Regions from separate parts of the Bordetella sputigena genome, predicted to be linked through region 2. Evidence: riboswitches for the same ligand, from Rfam matches in the RefSeq annotation. Region 2 holds a riboswitch; the other holds the start of a gene.
What was found. A riboswitch is a leader RNA that binds a small molecule or an ion and turns the genes downstream of it on or off. The one in region 2 is predicted to bind glycine.

Region 1: linked by a shared signal. The riboswitch ahead of gcvT (glycine cleavage system aminomethyltransferase GcvT) and the one ahead of ACNA0R_RS05945 (D-amino acid dehydrogenase) in region 2 are both predicted to bind glycine.

Annotation. Positions count from the first base shown of each region.
Region 1 covers NZ_CBCSCA010000009.1:19,814-27,796, reverse strand. Annotated here, with positions in the region: gene gcvP (aminomethyl-transferring glycine dehydrogenase) at 1-1,457, opposite strand, end outside; gene gcvH (glycine cleavage system protein GcvH) at 1,478-1,846, opposite strand; gene gcvT (glycine cleavage system aminomethyltransferase GcvT) at 1,946-3,049, opposite strand; glycine riboswitch at 3,160-3,279, opposite strand; glycine riboswitch at 3,314-3,412, opposite strand; gene ACNA0R_RS17650 (ZIP family metal transporter) at 3,436-4,326, opposite strand; gene ACNA0R_RS17645 (BaiN/RdsA family NAD(P)/FAD-dependent oxidoreductase) at 4,618-5,814, opposite strand; gene ACNA0R_RS17640 (Orn/Lys/Arg family decarboxylase) at 5,824-7,983, opposite strand, start outside.
Region 2 covers NZ_CBCSCA010000003.1:3-7,985, forward strand. Annotated here, with positions in the region: partial or broken gene ACNA0R_RS05935 (amidohydrolase family protein) at 1-489, shown strand, start outside; gene ACNA0R_RS05940 (LysR substrate-binding domain-containing protein) at 627-1,553, opposite strand; gene ACNA0R_RS05945 (D-amino acid dehydrogenase) at 1,782-3,047, opposite strand; glycine riboswitch at 3,202-3,296, opposite strand; gene ACNA0R_RS05950 (GntR family transcriptional regulator) at 3,487-4,176, opposite strand; gene ACNA0R_RS05955 (LysR substrate-binding domain-containing protein) at 4,309-5,268, opposite strand; gene ACNA0R_RS05960 (trans-sulfuration enzyme family protein) at 5,505-6,683, shown strand; gene ACNA0R_RS05965 (mandelate racemase/muconate lactonizing enzyme family protein) at 6,907-7,983, shown strand, end outside.

The DNA of each region.
Region 1 (7,983 bases), on a different contig from region 2:
CGCAGCATATCGGTTTCGGACTGCACGCTGGAAAAGACCGGATGCGCCAGGATTTCGCCCTGGCGCGCCAGGGAGGCCGGGATGCCGGCGCCGGCGCGCGGGTCCAGCGCGTCGATATCGATCGCGGCAGCAGTCTTGCCCAGCCCGCTGGCGAACACGCCCGCCAGCTGCGTCAGATCGGCGTCGGTGACGGTCTCGTCCAGCGATACCGCGACGTGCTCGCCATCCACCGCGCGCATATTGATGCGCACCGCGTCCGCGGCCGCCAGGACCGCCGCGGTGGCGGAACCCGTGCGCACGTGCAGCGTATCGAAGAAAGTCTCGTTGACGACCTTGGCGCCCAGGTCGCTCAAGGCCGCGCGCAGGATGGCGGTGGCGCGCTGCACGCGCTGGGCGATGCGGCGGATGCCGGCCGGGCCGTGCCAGACGGCGTACATGCCCGCCATCACAGCCAGCAGCACCTGCGCCGTGCAGATGTTGGACGTGGCCTTTTCGCGGCGGATGTGCTGTTCGCGCGTCTGCAGCGCCAGGCGCAGCGCGTTGTTGCCCTGCGCATCCTTGGACACGCCGACCAGGCGGCCCGGCATATTGCGCTTGTAGGCGTCCTTGCAGGCCATGAAGCCCGCGTGCGGGCCGCCGAAACCGAAGGGCACGCCGAAGCGCTGCGCCGAACCCACGGCGATGTCCGCGCCCCAGGCCCCCGGCGGGGCCAGCAGGGCCAGCGCCAGCAGGTCGGTGGCGCATGCCACCACGGCGCCGCGCGCGTGGGCGGTTTCGGCCAGGGCGCGATAGTCGTCCACGCCGCCCAGGCTGCGCGGGTATTGCACCAGCACGCCGAAGCAATCGGGCAGCCCGGCGGTTTCATCGCCAACGACGATTTCGATATCCAGGCCTTCCGCGCGGGTGCGCACGACCTCGATGGTCTGCGGATGGCAGTGGCTGGAAACGAAGAACACATTGCTGGACGACTTCGCGCCGCGGCGGGCCAGCGTCATGGCTTCCGCGGCGGCCGTGCCTTCATCCAGCAGCGACGCATTGGCAATGTCCAGACCGGTCAGGTCCGCCACCATGGTCTGGTAGTTCAGCAGCGCTTCCAGGCGGCCCTGCGAGATTTCCGGCTGGTAAGGCGTATACGCCGTGTACCAGGCGGGATTCTCCAGGATATTGCGCAGGATGACGTTGGGCGTATGCGTGCCGTAATAGCCCTGGCCGATATAGCTGCGGTAGACCTGGTTGCCGCGCGCGATGTCGCGCAGTTCGGCCAGCACGTCCGGCTCGCTGCGCGCCGGCGGCAGCGCCAGCGGCGCCTGGGTGCGTATGGCGGGCGGCACGACCTGGCTGATCAGGTCTTCCAGGCTGTCCGCGCCCAGCGCGCGCAGCATGGCGGCCTGGTCGGCATCGGAAGGACCAATATGGCGGGGAATGAAATCGGTGTGCGTGTCGAGGGGGCGCGACATGGTATCTCTTGAAAGTGGCCTTACAGGGCTTCGTAGCCGGCGGCGTCCAGCAGCTTGTCCAGATCGGCGGAGTTGTCCGGCTTGATCTTGAAAATCCAGGCGGTGTAGGCGCCGCTGTTGATCTGCGCGGGATCGGCTTCCAGCGCGTCGTTGAAGGCGACGACCTCGCCCGCCACCGGCGCATAGATGTCCGATGCGGCCTTGACCGACTCCACCACGCCGGCCGTATCGCCGGCGGCCAGCTTGGCGCCAACCTTGACGTCGCCGACGAAAACGAGATCACCCAGTTGTTCCTGGGCCTGGTCGGTGATGCCGACGACGAAGACGTCGCCTTCGGCTTTCACCCATTCATGCGATTCGGTGTACTTGCGATCGGTGGGCAGGCTCATGGAAGGAGCTCCTAAGAATTCAAAAATCGTGGCAAGGATGAATAGAGAGGTAATGCGCGCCCCGCCCATGCGGTACGCGCCGGCATGGGCATCGCCAGTTTACGGTTGTTCGATGGCTTTGCCGTTGCGGACGAAGGGCAATTTGCACACGGTCGCCGGCACCCACTTGCCGCGGATGTCCACTTCGACGGTATCGCCGGGATTGACGCCCACCGGCATGCGCGCGAAGGCGATCGACACGCCCAGCGTCGGCGACATCGTGCCGCTGGTGATTTCGCCATCGCCATGCGACGTGCGCACCGCCATATGGGCACGCATCACGCCGCGTTCGTTCAGCTTCAGGCCCAGGAAAGCGGCCGGCGTGGCGAACTCCTCGATGGCCGCGCGGCCGATGAAGGCGCGCGCCGGATCCTTCAATGAGACGGTCCAGGTCAGCCCGGCCTGCGCGGGCTGGGTGACTTCGTCCATGTCCTGGCCGTACAGATTCATGCCGGCTTCCAGGCGCAGCGTGTCGCGCGCGCCCAGGCCGCAGGGACGCACGCCCTGCGCGGCCAGGTCGTTCCACAAGGCGACCACTTCCGTGGAGGGCAGCACGATCTCGAAGCCGTCCTCGCCGGTGTAGCCGGTGCGCGCCACCAGGGTGTCGGGTTCGAAGCGCGCGGCGGTGAACGGCGTCAGGCTTTCCGTATCAGCCTTCCAGGCCGGACGCGCGGCCCAGACCTTGGCACGCGCATTCGGCCCCTGTACGGCCACCATGGACAGATCCCGGCGCGGCGCGATGGAGACGGATAGCCGGGCGGCAATGGCGATGCGCTGCATCCAGGCGACGTCCTTGTCGGCGGTGGCGGCGTTGACCACCACGCGCCAGCGGTCGGCGGCGAAGAAATAGACGATCAGGTCGTCGATCACGCCGCCCTCGGGATTCAGCATGCAGCTGTACAGCGCCTTGCCGGGCGTGGCCGTCAGCTTGGAGACGTCATTGGCGATCAGGCGGCGCAGGAAGGCCATGGCGTCGGCGCCCGTGACGTCGACGTTGAGCATGTGCGACACGTCGAACATGCCGGCATCCTGCCGGACGGCGTGGTGCTCTTCCAGCTGCGAGCCATACGCCAGCGGCATGTTCCAGCCGCCGAAGTCGACCATGCGCGCGCCGGCATCGATATGGGCTTGCGCCAGGGGGGTGTTCTTCAGGGGGTGCGACATGGCAAAAAGCTCCGGACAGCGGCGGTAGGGGGCCGATAGTGGGCCATCAGGGTACCGTTAGGGCGGCGGATACCGGCCTGGATGCGGAAAGCGCCCAAGACCGGCCGTGTTTCCGCCCCTCTGTCCTTTTGCCTGAGAGTTGCCCCGCGCATGTGGATGGCGGGTTTGCACCTTCGGCGTCCGGGCGCATCGCGTGTAACGGACGGCCGGCTCTCTCCAGAGCGCTGTGTTCGTCCGGGCGCCGAATGCGGCGCGGTCCGGGCAAGGCATGCTGCGGTATGGGTTGCCTGAGCGATTCCGGGCGAATTGCGCCTTCGGCGGCGGCGCGCCGGGGGGCGTGCCGCTCTCTCCCGCACGATGCGTGACAGCGTGGCGAAGAATACAACTCAGGCCAGGGCGGTGTCCAGCAGCATCATCAGCACGAAGCCCAGCATCAGGCCGCCCGTGGCATAGACCTCGTGCCCCTTGCGATGCGATTCCGGGATGATCTCGTGGCTGATGACGAACAGCATGGCGCCGGCGGCGAAACCCAGGCCCCAGGGCAACAGTACCGTTGACCAGGCCATCACCGCGGCGCCGGCCAGCGCGCCGATCGGCTCGATCAGCCCGGACACCATGCCCAGGGTCACGGCGAATGCCCGGCCATAGCCCGCCGCCAGCAGGGCGACCGCGACGACCAGGCCTTCCGGCACGTCCTGGATCGCGATGCCGGTGGCCAGCGCGCCGGCGCGCATGGGATCGGTGCCGCCGAAGCCCACGCCGATGGCCAGGCCCTCCGGCAGGTTGTGCAGCATGACCGCGAAAATGAACAGCCAGGTGCGCTTGAGCATGCGGGCGTCATGTCCTTCCCGGCCCTTGATGAAATGCTCGTGCGGTACGCAGCGCTCCAGCCACAGCAAGGCCGCGCCGCCCAGCAGGATAGCCGCGCCCACCGTCATGCCGGCGCCCCATGGGCCGGCGCCGAGGTCGCGCGCGGCCTGGATCCCCGGGGCCACCAGCGAAAACGCGCTGGCCGCCAGCATCACGCCGGCGCCGAAACCGAACATGGTGTCCTGCACCCGCTCGGACAGGCGCTGGGAAAACATGACCGGCAAGGTACCGGCCGCCGTCGCCCCCGCCGCGATCAGCCCGCCCAGCCAGGCGTTGGCGATCTGCGGATGGCTGTCTTCCAGGGACAGCCATATCGCCCAGGCACCGATCGCGGCCAGCAGCGGCACGACGACCATCAAGGCCTTGCCGGCGCCGGCGCCGGCCAGCGAACGTATGTGCGTGTTCATGTTGCGTCCCTTTTCCCGTGATGCGCGTGGCGTGCGCATCTTCTTTGCTCGCATGGCACGCGTGGTGGTCTGGGTGGCGACCCGCGTGGTCGCCCAGAGAGCAAAAAACGCGCCGCGCCGGACAGCTGGCGTTCAGTTTCCACTACGCGTGCCGAGGGAACAAGGGCGAGCGGTACGAAACGGCACCAGATTGGCCGGATCCAGAAGAATCCGCTCATGCGGAAGGGATTCGGACAGCGCGAGTCGCGCGGCGCGGGCCTCGGCACGCCAGGCCTGGACGTCCAGCCCCGGTCAGAGCGCCCGGCCGCAAGCGACGCCGGAGGCCCAGGCCCACTGGAAGTTGTAGCCGCCCAGCCAGCCCGTCACGTCGACGGCCTCCCCGATGAAGTGCAGGCCGGGCACGCCGCGCGCCTGCATGCTCTTCTGGTCCAGGCCGCGGGTGTCGACGCCGCCGCGCATGACTTCCGCCTTCTTGTAGCCGGCGGTGCCGCCGGGGGTCAGGGTCCAGCCGTGGATATTCCGCGCCAGTTCGCGCAGGATCCTGTCCGGAATATCGGCCAGGCGCGCGCCCGCCAGCGGCTGGCCGCGCCCGTCCACGACGCCATGCAGCCACTGTTCGGCCAGTCGGCGCGGCCAGAGCGCCGCGAGCGCCGTCCCCAACTGCTGGCGCCCGCCGGATTTGGCCTCGATCAGCTCGCGCGCCAGATCGCGCCCGCTGGCCAGGTCCAGCGTAATGGGTGCTCCGGGATTCCAGTAACTGGAGATCTGCAGGATGCCGGGCCCCGACAGGCCCCGGTGAGTGAACAGGATGTCTTCCAGGAATTCGCCCTGCCCGCTGCGCACGCCGGCCTCCAACGCCACGCCCGACAAAGAGGCGAAGGGCGCCCACTGGGCGGCATCGAAGGTCAGCGGCACCAGGGCCGGCCGTGGCTCCACCACTTTCAGGCCGAACTGCCGGGCCACTTTCAAGGCGTAATCGGTGGCGCCCAATTGCGGTATCGCCATGCCGCCGGTGGCCAGCACCAGTTTGGCGGCGCGCAGCACGCCATGGCCGGTGGTGCGCAGTTCAAAGCCCGCATCGGCGACGCGGGCGATTTCCGCCACCGTGCAGGGCATGCGCCACTGCACCTGGCCGGCGTCGCACTCCGCGCGCAGGACGTCGATGATGGACTCGCTGGAATCGTCGCAGAACAACTGCCCGCGGTGCTTCTCGTGCCAGGCCACCCGATGGCGGCGCAACAGGTCCAGGAAATCGCGCGGACCATAGCCGGCCAGCGCGGAGCGGCAGAAATGCGGGTTCTCCGACAGGAAATTCGCCGGCCCCGTGCCCGTATTGGTGAAATTGCAGCAGCCGCCGCCGGATATGCGGATTTTCTCCGCCAGCCGGTCGGCGTGGTCGATCAGCACGACCCGCAGGCCGCGCTGGCCGGCGACGGCGGCGCACATCATGCCCGCCGCGCCGGCGCCGATGATGGCGACGTCGAACATGCGCGCGCCTTACTGGTCCTGGTCTTCCTTCAGGCAGTCGACGTAGTAACGCACCTGGCCGTCGGCATCGACGTCCTCCGCCAGGCCGTGGATGTCGGTTTCAAAGCCGGGAAAGCGTTCGTTGAATTTGCGCGCGAACTGCAGGTATTGCACGATGGTGCGGTTGAAGCGTTCGCCCGGAATCAGCAGCGGGATGCCGGGGGGGTAAGGCGTCAGCAGCACGCCGGTAACCCGTCCCTCGAGCTCTTCGATCGCCACGCGTTCCACCTGGCGGTGCGCCATGCGCGCGAAGGCGTCGGAAGGCTTGAGCGCCGGCACCATATCGCTCAGGTACATCTCGGTCGTCAGGCGCGCCACGTCGCTTTCGCGATAAGCCTCGTGGATCTGCTGGCACAGATCGCGCAGGCCGATGCGCTCGTACTGCCGATGGTCGCGGCAGAATTCGGGCAGGATGCGCCACATCGGCTGGTTGCGGTCGTAGTCGTCCTTGAACTGCTGCAGGGCGGTCAGCAGCGTATTCCAGCGGCCCTTGGTGATGCCGATGGTGAACAGGATGAAGAACGAATACAGGCCGGTTTTTTCCACCACCACGCCGTGCTCGGTCAGGTATTTGGAGACCAGCGCCGCCGGAATGCCGGTTTCGCCGAAGCTGCCCGAAATATCCAGGCCCGGGGTGATGATGGTGGCCTTGATCGGATCCAGCATGTTGAAGCCGTCGGCGATATCGCCGAAGCCATGCCAATGGTCGCCCGATTCCAGCAGCCAGTCGTCGCGGTTGCCGATCCCGTCGGGCACCAGCCGGTTCGGCCCCCAGACCTTGAACCACCAGTCGTTGCGGCCGAACTCGGATTCCACCTTGCGCATCGCACGGCGGAAATCCATGGCTTCGCGGATGCTTTCCTCGACCAGGGCGGTGCCGCCCGGGGGCTCCATCATCGCGGCCGCCACGTCGCAGGACGCGATGATCGCGTACTGCGGCGAGGTCGACGTATGCATCAGGTAGGCTTCGTTGAAGATATTGCGATCCAGCTTGCGGGTCTTGGACTCCTGCACGATGATCTGCGAGGCCTGCGAAATGCCGGCCAGCAGTTTGTGCGTGGAGTGCGTGGCGAAGACCATCGCCGATTCGCTGCGCGGGCGCCCTTGCCCGATCGCATGCATATCCTGGTAGAACTCGTGGAAGGCCGCGTGCGGCAGCCAGGCTTCGTCGAAATGCAGCGTGTCGACGTAGTCGCCCAGCTTTTCCTTGATCATCTCGACGTTGTAGATGACGCCGTCGTAGGTGCTTTGGGTCAGCGTCAGGATGCGGGGCCGCTTGTCCTTCGCTTCGCGCGCGAACGGATTGGCCTCGATCTTCTTCATGATGCTTTCGGGTTCGAATTCCTCGATGGGAATCGGCCCGATGATGCCCAGGTGGTTGCGCGTGGGCCGCAGGAACACCGGGATCGCGCCCGTCATCGTGATGGCGTGCAGGATGGACTTGTGGCAATTGCGGTCGACCACCACCACGTCGCCGGCCGCCACGTTGGCGTGCCACACCACCTTGTTGGAAGTCGACGTGCCGTTGGTGACGAAGTAGCAATGGTCGGCGTGGAAAATACGCGCGGCGTTGAGCTCCGATTCCGCGACGGGGCCGGTGTGATCCAGCAGCTGGCCCAGTTCGTCCACCGCGTTGCAGACGTCGGCGCGCAGCATGTTTTCGCCGAAGAACTGGTGGAACATCTGGCCCACCGGGCTTTTCAGGAAGGCCACGCCGCCGGAATGGCCAGGGCAATGCCAGGAATATGAACCATCCTGCGCGTACTTGACCAGCTCGCGGAAGAACGGCGGCGGCAGGCTGTCCACATAGGCGCGCGCTTCGCGGATGATGTGGCGGGCCACGAACTCCGGCGTGTCCTCGAACATGTGGATGAAACCGTGCAGCTCGCGCAGGATGTCGTTGGGAATGTGCTGCGAGGTGCGGGTTTCGCCGTACAGGTAGATCGGGATGTCCGCATTGCGAAACCGCAGTTCGCCGATGAAGGTCCGCAGGTTCTTGATGGCGCTGGCCACGTCCTCCGGCGAATCGACGTCGAACTCCTCGTCGTCGATCGACAGGATGAAGGCGCTGGCCCGGCTTTGCTGCTGGGCGAACGAGCTCAGGTCGCCATAGCTGGTGACGCCAAGCAC
Region 2 (7,983 bases):
CACGGCACCTGGCTCGTGCCGACACTGGCCATCAGCCATTTGACGCCGAAGCAGGCCAAGAATCAGTGGGAAAAGACTTTCGCCGAAGGGCGCGGTTGGACGCACGCGGTGTGCTGCCGGGCGGAAGCGGCCTCGGACGTACACTCGGCATGGTTCCAGAAGGCGGTGAAGGCCGGTGTCAAAGTTGCTCTCGGTTCGGATCTGCGCCCGCTCAAAGACGGCGCACTGCTGGAGATGGGCCTTTGGGCGCGCGCCGGAGCCACCACGTGGCAGACGCTGGTGGCGGCCACCCGCAGCGGGGCCGAGCTCTGTGGCGTCGGGCATGAACGCGGCACGGTGGAAGTCGGGAAAATCGCTGATCTGATCGTTCTCAAGGACAATCCTCTCGACAACATCAACAACATCCGCTCCTTGCAACTCGTCATCAAGGACGGCCGCGTGATCTCGGATAAGCGTGCGGAAGGCCAGGCGAAGCAGACCTGCCTATGACGCAGCCAAGCCGCGCTTGAGACGAACCATCATGGGTCGTCAATTCGGTACCTGCCAGGACCGCGGCACGGGCGCTCTGGCGCACGCAGCGACGAAAAAGTTGACGCGACCACGGTTCAGGCAGGTAATGACGCGACTTACTGACGATCCAGGTACGTGGCGATCTGGCTTTCTTCGTGCGTGACCTGGGTTCTCAGGACGGAGAGAAAATCTCGCGCGGTGTTCGAAAGCAGCCGACCTGCCGGAATCGCCTGGATACACACCACCATCGCTTCGACTGAAAGCCTGCGAAAGGTCAGCCCACGCTTGCTGTACTCAAATGCAGTGATCGGATTTACCACCCCGATGCCGAGTCCAGCCAAGACGAGCTCGCACACGCTAAAGGCATAGGGTGCGTGGACCAGAATGTTCAAGCGGACATTGTGCTCTTCGAGAAATCGCTCGAGCCGCAGCCGAGACGAATCTTCGGGATTGAGCGCGATGAAAGGAACCTCAGCCAACTGGTGGGGTTGGATCACCTTGTGCCGAGCGAGCGGGTGAGCTTCCGGCATGACCACGACGCCCGGTTGTTCTGCAAATACCGTGGTCTCGATGCCTTCCGTCGTAATTTCGTCCGCGAAAAATCCGATGTCGAACTCGCCTGCAGCAACGCGCTCCCGAACCTGACAGGAGCTCAGGATTTGCAGCGAAACGCTTGGCCACTCCATCGGTTGCCTACCCTCTCTCATCCTGGCGAGCGCCCGTGGAATCAGGCCTGCGCCGAACGCGGGATTGCATGCGATCTGCAACGTCCTGACGCCAAACTCCCTCAACGTCCTCATGCGATGAGCGATCGCGCTAAGGCCTACGAACATCCGGTCGATATCGGGCAGCAAGGCCAGGGCCTCAGGCGTAGGCTGTAATCGGCCGCGAAGACGGAGAAAAAGCGGGAAACCCGCTTCAGCCTCGAGACGTTTGATCGATTTGCTGACCGCCGGTTGCGAGATGCCAAGCAGGTTGGCGGCTTTTCTGGACGAGCCCGATTGAAGAATAGCCCTGAACATCTCGATTTCATTGACACGCATGGTGAATATTCAAGAATATGGGCTATGAATTCGTTGCATCGCGTCAGCGAAAAAGCCGAGGCAAGACGTAACGCTGTTGAACGCCGCAACCCCACCGAGGGAACCGCTGGTGCGCGCAGTGCTAGTCACCGGCGCAGACTCTTTGCGGATTCTCCGGGGTCGGGTCTTCGGTCGCTCCAGCCGACCTGCCGCCCGCCCCTCCTCGGTGGTCATCCCGGCATCACAAGGTCAGGCCGTGGCGCGCGGAGAAACGCTGGCAATGCCGCTGCTTAACTGGGCGGCCGCGCTACCAATAATCTGTGCCACTTGGTCCGCCGTCGCAGCGGAGAGTGTCCAACCGAGGTGGCCGTGCCCGGTGTTGTAGAAGACGTTGGGCTTCTTGCCTCTTCCAACACGCGGCATCATGTCGGGCATCATGGGGCGCAGGCCCGCCCAAGGCACGACTTGCCGCGTGCTGACCCCCGGAAAGCATCGAGCGACCCAATCAGTCAGTGGGCGTATTCTGTCCGCGCGGATGTCTCTGTTATCGCCGTTGAACTCAGCAGTCCCTGCAATGCGGAAGCGGTCGACCCCAAGTCTGCTGGTGACAATTTTAGTTTCGTCATCGAGCAGGCTGATGGTCGGCGCAGCTGCCTGGCTGGCTTCATCCGTCAAGTTCACGGTGATCGAATAGCCTTTTACCGGGTAGATATTCACGCGGTCGCCTAATTGGGCGGCCAGGGCACGGCTCGCGATTCCCGCTGCGATCACCACAGCGTCGAAGCGGGCCTTGACTTCTTCCCCGTTTTGCTCAAACACGATCGTTGCTTCATTCCCATCGCTCATGACGTGTTTGACACTCGTCCCGTACCAAGTGGATACCCCCAAACGCTCGATGGCCGCAGCCATCCCGATTGTGAACTTGTGGATGTCACCCGTGGAATCGCTTTCGGTGTAGTACCCGCCGTAGTACTGACCCGCCAGTGTCGGCTCGAGGGCGTGAATCTCTTGCGGCGTCACGGCGCGCCGCTCGAGGCCTCCCGCGGCAAGCAGCGCAGAAACGCGCCCGGCATGATCGAAGCCTTTTCGATCGCGGTAGATGTGCAGAATGCCTCGTTTCACCAAATCGAAGGAGATGCCCTCGGCGCTCGCCCAGTTGAATAGCTGCTCGCGGGCTGCGATGGCGAGTCGAGCAGTCTTCGTGGTGTTGCTTTCGTAGCGCGGAATATTTGCCACGAACTCAGCGAACCACGACAACTTGTGCCAGCTGGGTTTGGGATTGACAAGCAGCGGCGCATCGGGCTTGAGCATCCATTTCACCCCCTTGAGCAAGGTTGAGGGGTGCGTCCACACCTCCGCGTTGGAAGCAGACAGCTGCCCTCCATTCGCGAACGAGGTCTCCATCGCTGCATACCGATGCTTCTCGAACAAGGAGACAACGAAGCCACGCTTTGCGAGCGCGTACGCGGTGGTCACTCCCGTGATTCCACCGCCAATGATTGCGATTGATTTCATGATCCAGGCCCAAACGTCAATGAGAGGTATGCATGCGCCAGCGCGCTGCATGCCCCCTCTGTTTGGAACCTGAGAGATTCACGTCACATCGTCGAGACGGACGCTTGCTCCTGCGGTGTGATGGTAGACGACACCATCTGCTCTTCAGAGTGCTATTGCCTGATCGGTCCTTTTGCCTGAGAGTTTCCGGGGCGGTTGCTCCTTCGGCGCCTTATGTCTTGCGACAAAGGGCTCTCCCGAACAGACCGGACGATGATATGTGATCAGCACGCGTTGCGCAAGCAAGGCTAACTTGCGCCAACCAGCATAATGGCCCACTAGATCCGGGGCATCTCGAACACGACCTCGCGTAGTGGAATGCGGCATCCCGGCACCCATCAATTCCGCGAGCAAGACCCGTCGTTGTACTGCTAATTGAAGACTGCGCGGCTTAGGATCGTCAGCGCTGCGCCTGTGTGTCCGTCCCATCTCTTACGGACGAGAGATGCTGATAGAGCTTGCTCCCTTCCCCAATCGCATGCTCACGCAAGAGCTTTTCAATAAGATTGGCATCTCGCGCCACCAATGCGTCAATGAATGGTTGGTGGTGGTTCACAACGTCCTGCGGCTTGGCAACGAAGTTGTAGGTAGACGCGACAAAGATGCGGATCTGCTGCTCGACCAAGCGATAGTGCTCGGCAAGACGCTTGTTTCCGGCCAAGTCCACAATGGTTCGGTGCAGGAGGAAGTCCTTATCCGCGATGATGTGGTATTTCCCTCCCGAGCATGCGGTCAAGAGGTTCGTGAATGCCGAGGTCAATACCCGCTCACGCTCATGGTCCATGCGCTCACACAAAATGCGCGCCGCCGTTCCCTCCAGCCCCGCTCGAAGCGTGTACAGCTCCCACAGATCTTCCGTCTCTATGGACGCGGTAGCCCAACCAGTGAACGGGGTCTGCTTGACCAGCCCCTCTTGCGCGAGCTGGTACAGCGCAATCCGGATCGTCCCGCGCGAAAGACTGAGCTGATCAGAAAGGCTGACCTCGGTGATTCGAGTACCCGGCAAGATTTCTCCGGACACGATTTGCTTCCGCAAAGCTTCCGTCGCCAACTGTTCTGCAGATTGCTTTTTGACCGCGGTCAGTGCCATACGGGTACCACTCGAAGCCGTAGAGTTCGAGATTGTACGAGATTGTCAGCAATCAGCAAAGAAAAACGTGCCCGGGTGCCCGCGGGCCAAATGGGGAATCGACGATCAGGCACGAGCGGCGCACATGCCGCCCTACTTCTCCTTGAGCTTCGTCTGCAGGAGCTGCTCCTCTTCCGCCAACTGTGTGCGAAGGGCCACTAGGAATTCTTTGGCGGTGCCCGAGAGCAGTCGTCCGGCGGGAACCGCTTGGATGCAGATGACCGTTGCATCGAACGATAGCTTGCGAAACGTCAGGCCTCTGGTGCTGTAATCAAGCGCGGTGATCGGGTTCACGATACCGACACCCAGCCCTGCCAGAGCCAGTTCGCAGACGTTGAGTGCGTAAGGGGTATGGACGGCAATGTTCAACTGGACGCCGTGCTCCTTGAGCTTTTCCTCCAGCCGCCGGCGCGACGAGTCTTCCGGATTCATGGCCAAGAAGGGGACTTCGGCCAGATGGTGCGGCTGGATGAGCGTGTGACGTGCCAGCGCATGATTTTGCGGCATCACGACCACACCGGGCTGCTCGGCGAAGACGGTGCATTCCAGCCCGTCAGTAACGACCTCGTCTGCAAAAAAGCCTACGTCGAACTCGCCCGCAGCCACACGCTCCCGCACATCCCGAGAGCTCAGGATCTGCAGAGAGACGTTCGGCCGCTGGTCTTCGTTTTTCGACCGCGCCATGCGCGCCAACGCGCGCGGAATAAGTCCCGAGCCAAAGGCGGGATTACTGGCGATCTGTAGAGCGCCGACACCGAACTCCCTGAGCGCCTTAATGCGATGAGCGATGGCACTGAGCCCGACGTACATCCGATCCACATCGGGAGCAAGCGCCATGGCTTCCGGCGTCGGCTGCAACCGTCCGCGGAGCCGCAGGAACAGTGGAAATCCCGCCTCGGCCTCAAGGCGCCGGATCGCCTTGCTCACCCCGGCCTGCGACAAGCCGAGCAGGCTTGCGGCCTTCCTCGCCGATCCTGCTTGAAGGATGGCCCTGAAGGTTTCAATTTCAGTGACGCGCATGGAGCACCCAGATTGTGCGATGTCGGCAAGCATATAACCAAACGATGCCATGTGATAACTGAACGTTCAACTCCGCGACAACGCGGCTGACAAAATTGATCTTTATGGTGCATGTAACACGCGCACCAACCGCCTTTATTACTTTGCGACGCCTCCGTTCGACACTGCGTCAGCCTGTGCTCGAAGAGTTGGAACGGAGGCAGGTGCAGGCCAAGGGGAGCTCCCCCTCGGGCAGTACCTTTTACTCGACCGATTTGGAAGGATCACCCTTGGAAAAAGCCGCGCTCTATCCCGCCGACATGCATGACCGCCTCAAGAGCATGCCCGAGTTCATGGGCTTCGCTGTGCCGATTCATCGGGCATCGACCATCAAGTTCAACACGGTCGAAGATTTCACCAACCGCCGTAGCAGGCTGTTCGATGGCTTCAGCTATGGCCTGTACGGCACTCCCACCGTCAGGTACATGGAAGAGGAGATCGCGAAGCTCGAAGGCGGCAAGTACTGCCTTTCCACGCCTTCCGGCCTGTCGGCCGTCAACCTCCCCATGTTGGCGCTACTCAAGGGCGGCGATCACATCCTGGTCGCCCAGAACGCATACGGCACCACACGCGAGTTCTGCAACACTTTCCTGTCGCGGCTTGGCATCCAGCACACGATCATTCCAGCAGATGCCACGACCATTCAGCCGTGGTTGACGCCCTCGACGCGACTGGTGATTCTGGAATCTCCAGGCTCGTACACCATGGAGATCCAAGACATGGAGAAGATTGCACACGAGGCTCACGAGCACGGAGCCCTGGTCTCCATCGACAATGCTTGGGGACTGGGCCTGACCAAGCCTTTCAAGCATGGAATCGACATCGTCTGCAACGCGCTGTCCAAGTACGCGAGTGGCCATTCCGACGTCTGCATGGGGTCTGTCACAGTCAATGATCGCGAACTGTATGAGCGCCTCAAGACGGCCTCGTTCATGCTCGGGGAAGGCGTTTCCTCGGACGATGCATCCTTGGTGCTGCGAGGCCTCCAAACATTCGACGTCCGCGTCGCGGAGCACGCCAAACGTGCCCTGACTGTTGCCGACTGGCTGAAGAAGCAACCGACGGTCGCACGAGTAATCTGCCCTTCTCACCCGGAAGACAGCCAGCACAATCGGTTCTCTCAGTACTTCAGCGGCGGAAACGGCCTGCTGAGCGTGATTCTGAAGAAGACAGCGGATAGCAGCGTGATCGAGATGGTCGAAGGCTTCAAGATGTTCAAAATCGGCGCCAGCTGGGGAGGAACGCACAGCCTCGTCGCGCCGATTCGAGCCAACACATTTCCCTGGCTCGACGAAGAGGAGCGTGGGAACTGGTTGCTGCGTCTTCACATCGGACTGGAACCGTTCGACTTTCTGCAGCGTGACCTGGAGGATGGCTTTGCGGCCCTGAGCGCGCGGCAGCGGGCGTAGATCAGATCGGGAGGGGGCATTGCCTGCTCCGTCACGTGCAATCCCAATTTGGTGCACTGGACCGACTTCGCGCGCCAGTTAGGTGCACTTAGCACCTGATAGCCGCGGATGACTCGTTTTGCAGGTGTAAACCCCTATTCATAAGAGACGCCCCAAGCTGCAAGATAGCTGCCGATTGTCAGCAATCATCAATTGTCTTCTACAACTGTTGCTTTGGGGTGTTATGAAAATCACGAGCGCGAACATCTACCTGGTCAAGGGCGGCCCGATCACTCCCGTGATCCTGGAGCTTGAAACGGACGCAGGAATTTCGGGCATCGGGGAAGCGGCCATTGCCTACGGGCTAGGCGCCTCAGCCGCCGCGGCGATGCTGGACGAAATGGTCACGCGCGACGTCCTTGGGAAAGACCCCGCCCGCATCGAAGAGATCTGGCACGTTCTCTACGACCAGTCCTTCTGGACGAAAGGTGGCGGCGCCATCTCATTCGCGGGCGTCAGTGCGATCGAACAAGCTCTGTGGGACATCAAGGGCAAGGCTCACGGCCTGCCTCTGTACGAATTCCTCGGCGGCAAGATCAACAACCGTGTCCCGGTCTACGCGAACGGTTGGAACTATCACTGCTACAACGCACTGGACTGGGCGCGCGCAAGCGAACGCCCCTTGAAAGACGGCTTTCGCGCATTGAAGTGCTACCCCTTGGCCACGCAGTTGCCCGGCGGAACCCTGCGCCACGTGACGCGCCGCGCACTGGACAAGGAGTTCATGCAGCTCGCCTATGACCGCGTCAAAGAGCTTCGCAATGCGGTCGGACCCGACGTCGAGATCATGCTCGACCTGAGCGGTGGGCTGACCACGGATGAAATAATCCGTCTCGCACGCCGGTACGAAGAGTTCGACATCACCTGGATTGAAGAGCCCGTCGATCCCTTCCATGAAGAGGCGCTGAAGAAAGTCTCAGACCGCGTCAACATTCCGGTGGCGGCTGGCGAACGCGTCTACACCTCGCGCGGCTTCCATCGCCTGATCGCAGAACAGGCCGTGGACATCGTACAACCGGACATCGGCAACACCGGTGGCCTCTTCGAAACCAAGAAGATTGCCGCGATGGCTGAGGCGGCCAATATGCGCATCGCGCCTCACAACTGCGCAAGCACGCTGTCGACTGCGGCAAACGTCGCGCTGGCAGGCTGCCTTTCGAATCTGCTGAACGTTGAGTTGTACCCGTACTTCTCGGATCATCCCGGCTACGTCGAGGTGCTGACCAGGCCGTTCGAACCCCGCATGAAAGACGGCTACCTG